2 regions of the Vibrio aphrogenes genome follow, and region 2 is predicted to be linked to the other one. Evidence: riboswitches for the same ligand, from Rfam matches in the RefSeq annotation. Region 2 holds a riboswitch; the other holds the start of a gene.
The links. Region 2 has a riboswitch for lysine ahead of lysC (lysine-sensitive aspartokinase 3). Riboswitches for the same ligand answer to the same signal wherever they lie in the genome.

Region 1: another riboswitch for lysine. It lies ahead of VCA1004_RS04745 (Na+/H+ antiporter NhaC family protein); the one in region 2 lies ahead of lysC (lysine-sensitive aspartokinase 3).

The regions. Positions count from the first base shown of each region.
Region 1 covers NZ_AP018689.1:1,032,075-1,037,071, reverse strand. Annotated here, with positions in the region: gene hisG (ATP phosphoribosyltransferase) at 1-102, opposite strand, end outside; His leader region at 180-307, opposite strand; gene VCA1004_RS04745 (Na+/H+ antiporter NhaC family protein) at 525-2,108, opposite strand; lysine riboswitch at 2,226-2,459, opposite strand; gene VCA1004_RS04740 (H-NS family histone-like protein) at 2,803-3,219, shown strand; gene VCA1004_RS04735 (inosine/guanosine kinase) at 3,301-4,605, opposite strand; gene VCA1004_RS04730 (porin) at 4,762-4,997, opposite strand, start outside.
Region 2 covers NZ_AP018689.1:2,049,965-2,054,961, forward strand. Annotated here, with positions in the region: gene VCA1004_RS09385 (PglL family O-oligosaccharyltransferase) at 1-1,274, shown strand, start outside; gene VCA1004_RS09390 (pyridoxal-phosphate-dependent aminotransferase family protein) at 1,499-2,623, opposite strand; lysine riboswitch at 2,930-3,164, shown strand; gene lysC (lysine-sensitive aspartokinase 3) at 3,337-4,701, shown strand; gene metH (methionine synthase) at 4,929-4,997, opposite strand, start outside.

The sequences.
Region 1 (4,997 bases), 1.0 Mb from region 2:
CGCAATATTGAATTTCACACCACACTTTTTGAGTAAATCTTGGCATTCTTTACTCAAGCGACCTTTTTTCTGAATGGCAATTCGAAGACGTTTATTTTGCATTTTTCTATCCCTGTTTTATAACTTTGATTCAATAAACACTCAAAATGAAATTGAGTATTCAATGTTAAGGTCCCTAAATGAAAAAACCCCCGGAGAGAAAACTCTTCCGAGGGTTTGAATCTTGTCACTGATTCAGCGCCGGAAGAGATATCTTCCGGATGCACACACTCACCCGCAAGATATTACAGGATGATGGTGATGATGAATGTTCATATCAAATGTGCGCATGTATTTTCACTTTCTCAATCAGTTTCTATAGCTTCACACTAACTAAGCTGATGATAATTTTCAACCCTTTATTTTAATTATTTTTAAATTTCAGCCTAAGTGATAACAAGATGAAATCAAGAGCAAAAAAAAACCGAGCATAGGCACGCTCAGCTTTTCAATACTTCATCAACATTAATCATTAATATCAATCATTAAGCACAGGCTTTTTTCATTTTAGACTTTGAAACTATCGACATAGCAATACACACCACAATGAAGGCTATCGTGGCGGCGCTAAAGCCCATTGTCGATGAATCAGTTATCCCTAAAACAATAAAACCAACACAAGAAACAAGAGCAGTAGCTAAAGCATAAGGCAATTGTGTAGCAACGTGATCAATATGATTACAGCGCGCACCAGTCGACGATAAAATCGTAGTATCTGAAATTGGTGAGCAATGATCACCAAATACTGAACCAGCTAATACTGCACTCAACATCGGTAACATCAAAGCAAGATCGGTCGCTCCAGCTAGATCTCCAGCAATCGGCAACATGATACCAAACGTACCCCAAGAGGTGCCGGTCGAAAAAGCCATAACACCAGACAAAAGAAAGAGTAAGACAGGCAGCAAATGTACGTCGATATTACCTTCAACTAGAGTAGATAAATAAGCACCAGTACCAATATCTTTAATCACCGCGCCAATGGTCCATGCAAACGCAAGAATCCAAATTGCGCCAAACATAGATTTCGCACCAATCCACAGTGTCATTAGAATATCTTTTAACGGAATATTTTGTTTAAACACTGTCGCTAATGCACAACCAAGACCAATTATTGCGCCATAAAATAAAGATTGACCAACATTCGTGTTTTCAAATGCTTTTAAAATAGAAAAAGACTGACCACTTTCGGATAACGCTTGTGCTCCCGAATTAATCATGAAATAGATTGTGGCTGCGATTAAAGCAATAATAGGAATAATTAAATAAGAGACAGAACCGTTTTTACTTTCATTAATTTCCGATTCTTCACTCAAATCAATCGCATTTTCATCTTTATCATCTTTTTTACCTTGGGTAGCTGAAATTTCATGACGTCGCATTGATCCAATATTTAAATCAAACCAAACAACAGCAAATACCATGACTAAAGCAAAAATAGCATAATAATTCATAGGAACTAAACGCATATAGGCACCCAGAGCAGAATATTCGGTAATACCATGAGATATTAATATACCGCTCACTACGGTCATTATATAAGCCCCCCAACTGGAGGCTGGCATAATGACACACATTGGTGCTGCGGTAGAATCTAAGATATAGGCTAATTTAGAACGAGACACCATAAAGCGATCTGTAACCGGCCGAGAGATCGCCCCTACTGCTAAGCTGTTAAAGTAGTCATCAATAAAGATAAACACCCCTAACCATGCAGCTAATAACTTAGCCCCACGTTTACTTTTAATACGCTTTTGGGCCCAATCTGCAAAAGCATAAGTACCGCCAGACAAGGTCAATAATGCTGTCATCATTCCGAGCAGAATAAGGAAAAGTAGGATAAAAATGCTGCCCCAATTCAACTGACCATCACTTGCAAAAACACCAATCACTGTTGAGCTGGTATAGCTCACGGTATCAAGCAAAGAAAAGTTCGTCAGTAGTAACGCTCCAAGGATGATCCCTAAACCCAATGACAATAAAACACGTCTGGTCAAGACCGCCATGGTAAGGGCAAGGGCCGGTGGCAAGAGCGCCGCGGCAGAAGAAGTATAATCAATTAAATTCATGATCAAATAAACCAAAATTGGTTAGAGATCTACTGCAGAAAGGATATTGTTGAAGAAATCGATCGTAAAACAATAAAAAATCTTGTTGATAAACGTTGAAAGTCATTACTTTCATAGGTCTACAGTAGCGCTCCATAGCTGAAAAAAACCACACATTGACCTAAACACATCAATATGCAAACTATGGCAGTGTTACACTTATTCAATGTAACCCCAGCGAGTGGCTTTGATAAACCGTAACCAACTAATAGCACCAGTTAGCGCTCACTTCGGCAATATTTCCTTTCCTACACTCTCACTGGCATCACCCTAAAGTGTATTACTATTAAATACTGCACCTCTACATCAGACTAAAACATTCACCTTGTAAATCGCTAACTCACAGCCTATTTACAAAGGGTTCTAGCAAGATTTGGGTCATTGTAATGATGAAAAATCAAATGGCAAGATAAATGTCGAATATGATTTTTTATTGGAACTTATTTTAATCAACTTGGTCCTATAAAACTGATTAATTTATATGTTAATTAACATCAATAATGTTGATGTTAAAAATCAAATATCAACCGTAAATTTTAAATAATATAAATATATTTTTGACTAAAAAAGATATCGAATATAAAATTAGTTAAATTTTGCTTATAAGCATATTATTACTGAATCAATTTAGGCAATTTATCGTAAGGGATCCCATATGTCGGAAATCAAAAAATCAGCGCTTTTAAATATTCGTAGTCTTCGTGCATTCACTCGCGACGAATTTACATTACAGGAAGTAGAAGAGTTACTTGAAAAACTCACTATTGTTGTCGAAGAAAGAAAAGAAATTGAAGAAAAAGAATTAGCAGAACAAGCAGAACGTGAAGCGAAACTTGCTGAATATGCTCAAATGATCGCAAAAGATGGTATTGATTTAGAAGAATTAATTGCGGCAATGAATGGTACTGATGCAAAAACAAAAACACGTAAAAAGCGTCAACCACGTCCAGCAAAATATGAATACATGTTAGACGGTGAGCGTAAAACTTGGACTGGCCAAGGTCGTACCCCTTCAGCTATCCAAGAAGCGTTAGATGCCGGTAAATCAATCGATGATTTCCTAATCAAGTAATGATTCATTATTAACAAATGAAAATAAAAATGGAGTCTCTTGTGACTCCATTTTTTATTCAAATGACTTAAATAAACACCATTACCTTTCCCAATAAGCCTCTTCTAAACTGTCTTCTTTTTCTGGCAATCCACGTGAAAGTCGTGGTGAGTGCTGAGCTAATACCTCATAGCTAACCCGATTGGCGTATTTGCACACTTGTGAAAACGAGGAATAGGTTAAAAATGGATATTCATGCTTACTTGAATTAGGAATGTTTTCTTTATGATATTTATTCGCAGCCATATCATGCAATATTGCCGCTAATGCCGCATCACCTGCCCCATTCGTATTCTTAATCTTTTCTGGCCCACCCATATAAGGGGCAATATGTGAGTAAACTTTGATCGGTTGTTTACATTGGCTACGTATTGTTGGACGACTGAATTCATATTGATTGAACTCTGCAATGGCACCGGGTAACAAAGGCAAGCTAGTTTGACGTTTAGCTTCATTCTCAGTATATCCAGCCATGTATAAACCCACAGGGCCTGCTGTACATAACACTAAATCAACCCAACTTAACGCCATATCAGAAGCTAATAACGGGTCATGTTCCCCGGTTAATGCTTCAGCTTCTTCTTCATTCATGGCTAATACCGACACATTATCTTGTATAAACTGTCGCCAATAATCAGGGTCATCTTGAATCACAAATTTAGTACCCAAGGTCAGTACCACAGGTACGTTATATTTCTTCGCATATTCAATCGCTTTCATTGTCGCATCTGGCATAGGATCGCCTGGTTTACATCGGACAAGATAGGCAGTCAGCACTAAAGCGGAAGCATTTTCAAAAATCGATTCAGGAATAGAGCTTGGCAATAATTGATTCATTTTACCTTCGCTAATCGCAAAAGTTCGCTCACCATTCTCACTTATCAATGCAAAACAACGTCCAATCGCACCCTCTACGCCTTGTAGATAATTTAAATCCATACGGCTTGATGTATTACACAAATATCGATATCCATAACTACCAATCTTAATATTATTACTCATCACTCCTAATAAGGTTGATTTATCATCAGCAAGCACAGAGTAATTGTGTAACGTATTGCCAATCGTTCCACCAGCAAACTCATCGGAAATTAAGTCAAATTGCTTTAATTCGTTATAAAGTGCTTCTGCTTTATCATCATCAATCACTAACGAATGACCTTTACTCAATTGATATTTTTCGAGAAACTCATCGCTGACTTTAGCTTCAATATCCACCAAAGTTTGATCGATCCCAATAATATGAGTAAGTGACATTTGTTTGCTTTCTTGCGCTTGGCTGACTAAAGGATCACGAGCATCAACAGGAAAGTAATGTTTAGATTTACGTTGGCCGGGGAATTTCATTTTAATCGTATAAGTTATGAACAGGGAAGTGAATTGTAGACATCTATTTTCATTACATCAATATAACAATTGATAGCAACCGTTTGCTGGGAGGAAATAAAAAAACCCAGCGATTAAACTGGGTTTTTGTGTAATTTCTATTAGGATTAAAGAATATTACCAGTAGAAACGAGCACCTAAGCCAACATTATATTGGTCATCTGCAGAAGAAGGAGAAATTGCTGTACCTTCTGCACCACCAGCACCGTAACCTAATGTATCACCATCTAAGTATGCAACTTCTAGGTATACGCGAGCCCAATCAGTTAAGAAGTAATCTGAGCCCACATAAACAACAGTTGAATCTTTTAGCTCAATAGCATCTGAATCATGAGTAGTTAATTCATAACCTG
Region 2 (4,997 bases):
CCATTTTCCAACAGCCCAATGTCACCGCGAGTTTCTTTGCTACCGGTTTGGCAGTCAGCTCTTATTTATTAGCGCGACAGCAGCAAACACGCACTCTGCACCATAAAGCCGTCGCTATATTATTATTGTTGATGCCTCTGATCACGATTCCTTTATTATGGGTACTGGCTTCTCGCACTGGTTGGCTAGGCGCTAGTGTGGCAACCTTGTTATTAATCCCTTATTTAGTCAAATTTGCCCCAAAACAGACACTCACGCTTTGGGCAATCTCGGTCATTTTAGGCTTAACCGGGGGCTATACCTTAGCGACACTTAATGGTGGGAATGAGTTAATTGCTCAGAAATCTAATCTGGAAAGTCCGCGCCGTTACACTTTTCCGCAAACTGTCGATATGGTGATCGAGCAACCGCTTTCTGGTTATGGTTATGGTAAATTTGAACCCGCTTATATGGTCTATACCGCGCGCCAGCACCAATTAAATCACAACTACCACCCAGGGTTACCCTCAATGGATCACCCGCATAATGAAATTCTTTATTGGGCGGTAGAAGGCGGAATCCTCCCTATTCTTGGATTAATCCTCGCCGCACTTGCGGTATTTCGCAGAGTCAGAAAATCCCCGAAAGGAACTCATCTTGCCCTCGTGGGGTTATTCTTCCCGATCGTGCTGCATACCCAACTAGAATATCCATTTTATCATTCTGCGATCCACTGGATCATATTTGTTATCTTGATTTACTGGGTCGACCAATTAACGTCTCAATATCAAACCTTTGCTTTCGCTCATGTATCAAAAAGCCTATTGCGTGTGGTTTCTCTCCTCATTCCGATCGTCACGGCCTTTTTCATGTTAACCGCATTACATACGAATTATGTCCTCAGTCGATTTGAATATACTCGTCCACTGAATCCCGATTTATTGAATCAGGTGTCTAACCCAAGTGTTTGGAAAGATCGATTTGATTGGGATGTCTATCATACACAAATGAATATTGGCTTACATTTGGATAAACCAGAATACATTCAACCTTATATTGAGTGGGCTACTGAAATCATAAAACGTAAACCTCGCGCCGCCTTTTATTCCAACCTAATTGTGGCTTATCAAGGTATCGGAGAAGATAAAAAAGCCGCTGAAATACGTAAAGAGGCTGAATTTTTATTCCCTGAGCAAGATTTTTCAAAAATTCGTTATCTGTCACCACAAGAAAGAGCCTCTCGCGCAGCGGCGTTATCTGCGGCTCAAGCGATTTCAGGAGCGGAAAAAGAATAGCTTTATCGGTCCTAATAGCGAGTTTTTAGAGGCATATCTTAGGACTCTCTACAATCTAAAAATGGACAACGAGCGCCGGATTTCTCTTCACTCGTTGTCCTAATCACTCTCCTTTTACTCGCCATCCTTCGCTATGTTGTCAACCAATAGCGACTTGTCACGATGATTGTGTTTTTATGGCCAGAATAAGGACTCGGTGCTTATTTACTTATTTACTTATTTACTTATTTACCTTCGATCGTCTCTTGCAACGCTTTCAAACACAGCGCGACATTTTCATTTTTTGCGCTATAACCCATTAAACCAATACGCCACACTTTACCGGCTAAAGCCCCTAAGCCTCCCCCGACTTCAAGGTTATATTGTTGTAATAACTGTTGACGAGTGCTGGCATCATCCACCCCTTCAGGTAAATAAACAGAGTTAAGTTGAGGTAAACGATGCGCCTCATCCACCACATATTGAAAACCTAAAGCTTCTAGGCCAGCTTTTAATTTTTGATGCATTTCAGCATGACGTTGCCACGCATTCTCAAGCCCTTCTTGATATAAAGCGAGCAAGGCTTCATGTAACGCATACAAGCTATTGACTGGAGCCGTATGATGATAGCTGCGCTTTCCTTCCCCGCTCCAATAGCCCAATACTAAACTTTGATCGAGAAACCAGCTTTGTACTGGCGTTTTACGTGCTTGGATTTTTGCGATCGCGTTAGGAGAAAAGGTGATTGGGGATAGCCCCGGGACGCACGATAAGCATTTTTGACTCCCAGAGTAAACCGCATCTAATTGCCACTCATCGACTTTCAAAGGCACGCCACCTAATGAGGTCACCGCATCCACTATGGTCAATGCGCCATAATGTTTGGCAACTTGAGAGAGCGCTTGGGCATCACTTAATGCGCCGGTCGAGGTTTCAGCATGCACAAAGGCTAATATTTTGGCATCACTATGTTCCATGAAAGCGGATTTCACTTTCTCAACACTGACAGGTTGCCCCCATTCATCATCCACCAGCACCACCTCGGCACCGCTGCGAAGGGCGTTTTCACGCATTCGTTCACCAAAGACACCATTACGGCAAATGATCACTTTATCGCCTGGTTCAATTAAGTTCACAAAGCAAGCTTCCATGCCAGCACTGCCGGGTGCTGAAACAGGAATGGTAAATTCATTTTCCGTTTGAAAAGCGTATTTTAGCAAAGCTTTGACATCATCCATCATCCCAATAAACAAAGGGTCTAAGTGTCCAACAGTAGGACGACTTAACGCTTGTAAAACATCAGAGGAAATATCAGAAGGCCCTGGCCCCATTAAAATTCGGCGTGGTGGAAGAAAACGTTGAAAAGTCATAAATATCCTTAATAGTATCATCCATTATTATAATCTCCGTTGGCATCATCTTTCGATCATGTTTGGGAAACGGAAAGTGTGTGCTACAAGTACCAATAATTAAGCAATAAGCTCAAAGAACATGTTATCTACATTCTTGAATTTTATCGCCATCAAATCAACTCGAAAAAAATGCTTATTCTCTTACTTCGATGATTGACTTTTCACCAACAACAACGTTCAATGTAGCTTCATTTCTGCCTAATTTAGGTTGAAAGGAACGTGGTGACTCACACGATGGATCATCACACTAATCTGAATTCAGATTAACTAAGAAGAGGAGCGTAACCCAGGCAGATGGTCGGTGGATCCCGATATCCAACACCAATCATTCAGGGGGAGTTACGCCGAGATGGGTAAATGCTCGGGCATTTAAACTGATAAATTAAAGCTGCTAAATACCTTAGTTGCATCTTTAGCTTATACGGTTATTTCCCATCGGTTGTACAGGTTGAATCCTGTCAACTGTCACCATACTTTATGGTGAAGAGCTTCTCAGGTTTGCATGGTCACACTGTTCGGTGTTGGCCTCTATGTATTGCCCTGCTCTAAGAAATCGCTCTTCAACAATGGACGTTTGCTTATCCAATTTTGATAAGTATTTATGAAGTAATACCAATCATCATTATTTATAGAAAAACAGTGTGAGGCTTTCACGCTCTGATTGGTATCAAATGGGAGACTATGCCGTGAGCGCATTTAACGTAGCAAAATTTGGTGGGACTAGTGTGGCAAATTTCGATGCCATGAGTCGTTGTGCCACTATCATTGAAAATAACCCGACGACGAAACTGGTCGTCAGCAGCGCTTGTTCTGGCGTCACCAATCTCTTAGTCGAATTAGCATTAGGTGTACAAAATCCCAATGATCGTGACGCTATCTTTACCGAACTAAAAACCATTCATTATTCCATCATTGAACACTTTTCTGATCAGCAAAAAACCAAACAAGCGGTTGATGATATTTTAGAGATCTTAGCCGGTATGGCTGAGGCAGCCTCATTTCAATCGAGCGATAAACTGACTGACCACATTGTTGCGTGTGGTGAATTAATGTCGACCCACATTTTGACTCAATTGATGATTGAACGTGGCATTCAAGCGGTACGTTTTGATATCCGCGAAGTTCTGCGTACTAATGGAGACTTTGGTAAAGCGGAGCCTAATATCCCTGAAATCTCGGCGTTAGCACAACAAAAGTTATCACCACTTTGCCAAGACTATGTGGTGATCACCCAAGGCTTTATTGGTAGTGATGTGGACGGCAATACCACTACTTTAGGCCGTGGTGGCAGTGACTACAGTGCTGCTTTAATTGCTGAAGCGGTCAAAGCTTGTGGTTTAGAAATTTGGACCGATGTCCCAGGGATCTATACCACCGATCCTCGTATTGCGCCCAAAGCCACTCCGATTCCTGAAATCAGTTTTAGTGAAGCTTCTGAAATGGCCAATTTTGGGGCCAAAATCCTTCATCCGTCTACTCTGCTTCCGGCTTTACGTCATAAGATCCCGGTTTTTGTGGGCTCTTCTCGTGAACCAGAAAAAGGTGGGACTTGGATTCGTCAGCAAGTCGAAAGTGCCCCACTGTTTCGTGCATTAGCACTGCGTAACAACCAAACTATGGTCACACTACGCAGCCTTGATATGTTCCAAACTTATGGCTTCCTTGCGCAAGTCTTTGCAATTTTGGCCAAGTACCAAGTTTCCGTTGATTTAATCACGACCTCAGAAGTCAGTGTCTCTTTAACCCTAGATCAAACCAACACCTCAGGACAAGCTCCAGAGCTGCCCGTCGATGCCCGCGCAGAATTGGAACAGCTGTGTAACGTTGAAGTGGAACACAACCTGAGCTTAGTCGCTTTAATTGGTAATAAAATGAGCGCTAAGAAAGGCTATGCGAAGCAAGTATTTACTGCGCTCGAAGACGTTAACTTACGTATGATTTGTTATGGTGCTAGCCCCCATAATCTATGTTTCTTATTAGAATCTCAAGAAGCCAAACATGCGGTAGAAGTATTACATAGAGAGTTATTTGAATAAGGAAGGCACGAGGGTTCTAGTCCCTAGTTTCTAGGAAAAGAAGATTCGGATCCGCTTTCAATCCCTTACTCAGCAAATAAAAGTTTAAGAATTTAAAAAGATTAAAGGCGATAACTGTTAATAAGTTATCGCCTTTATTTTATCAGCTAAATAGCTTGAAGAAACAAGAAGAATTAACAGCCTCCGCCACCTAGGAACTAGGGACCAGGGACCGCTCTTCCCTATCTTTAGCTCAAATTCGGCCCTAACCACTTCTCCATTTCCACTTCATCCCAACCTTTACGTTTAGCGTAATC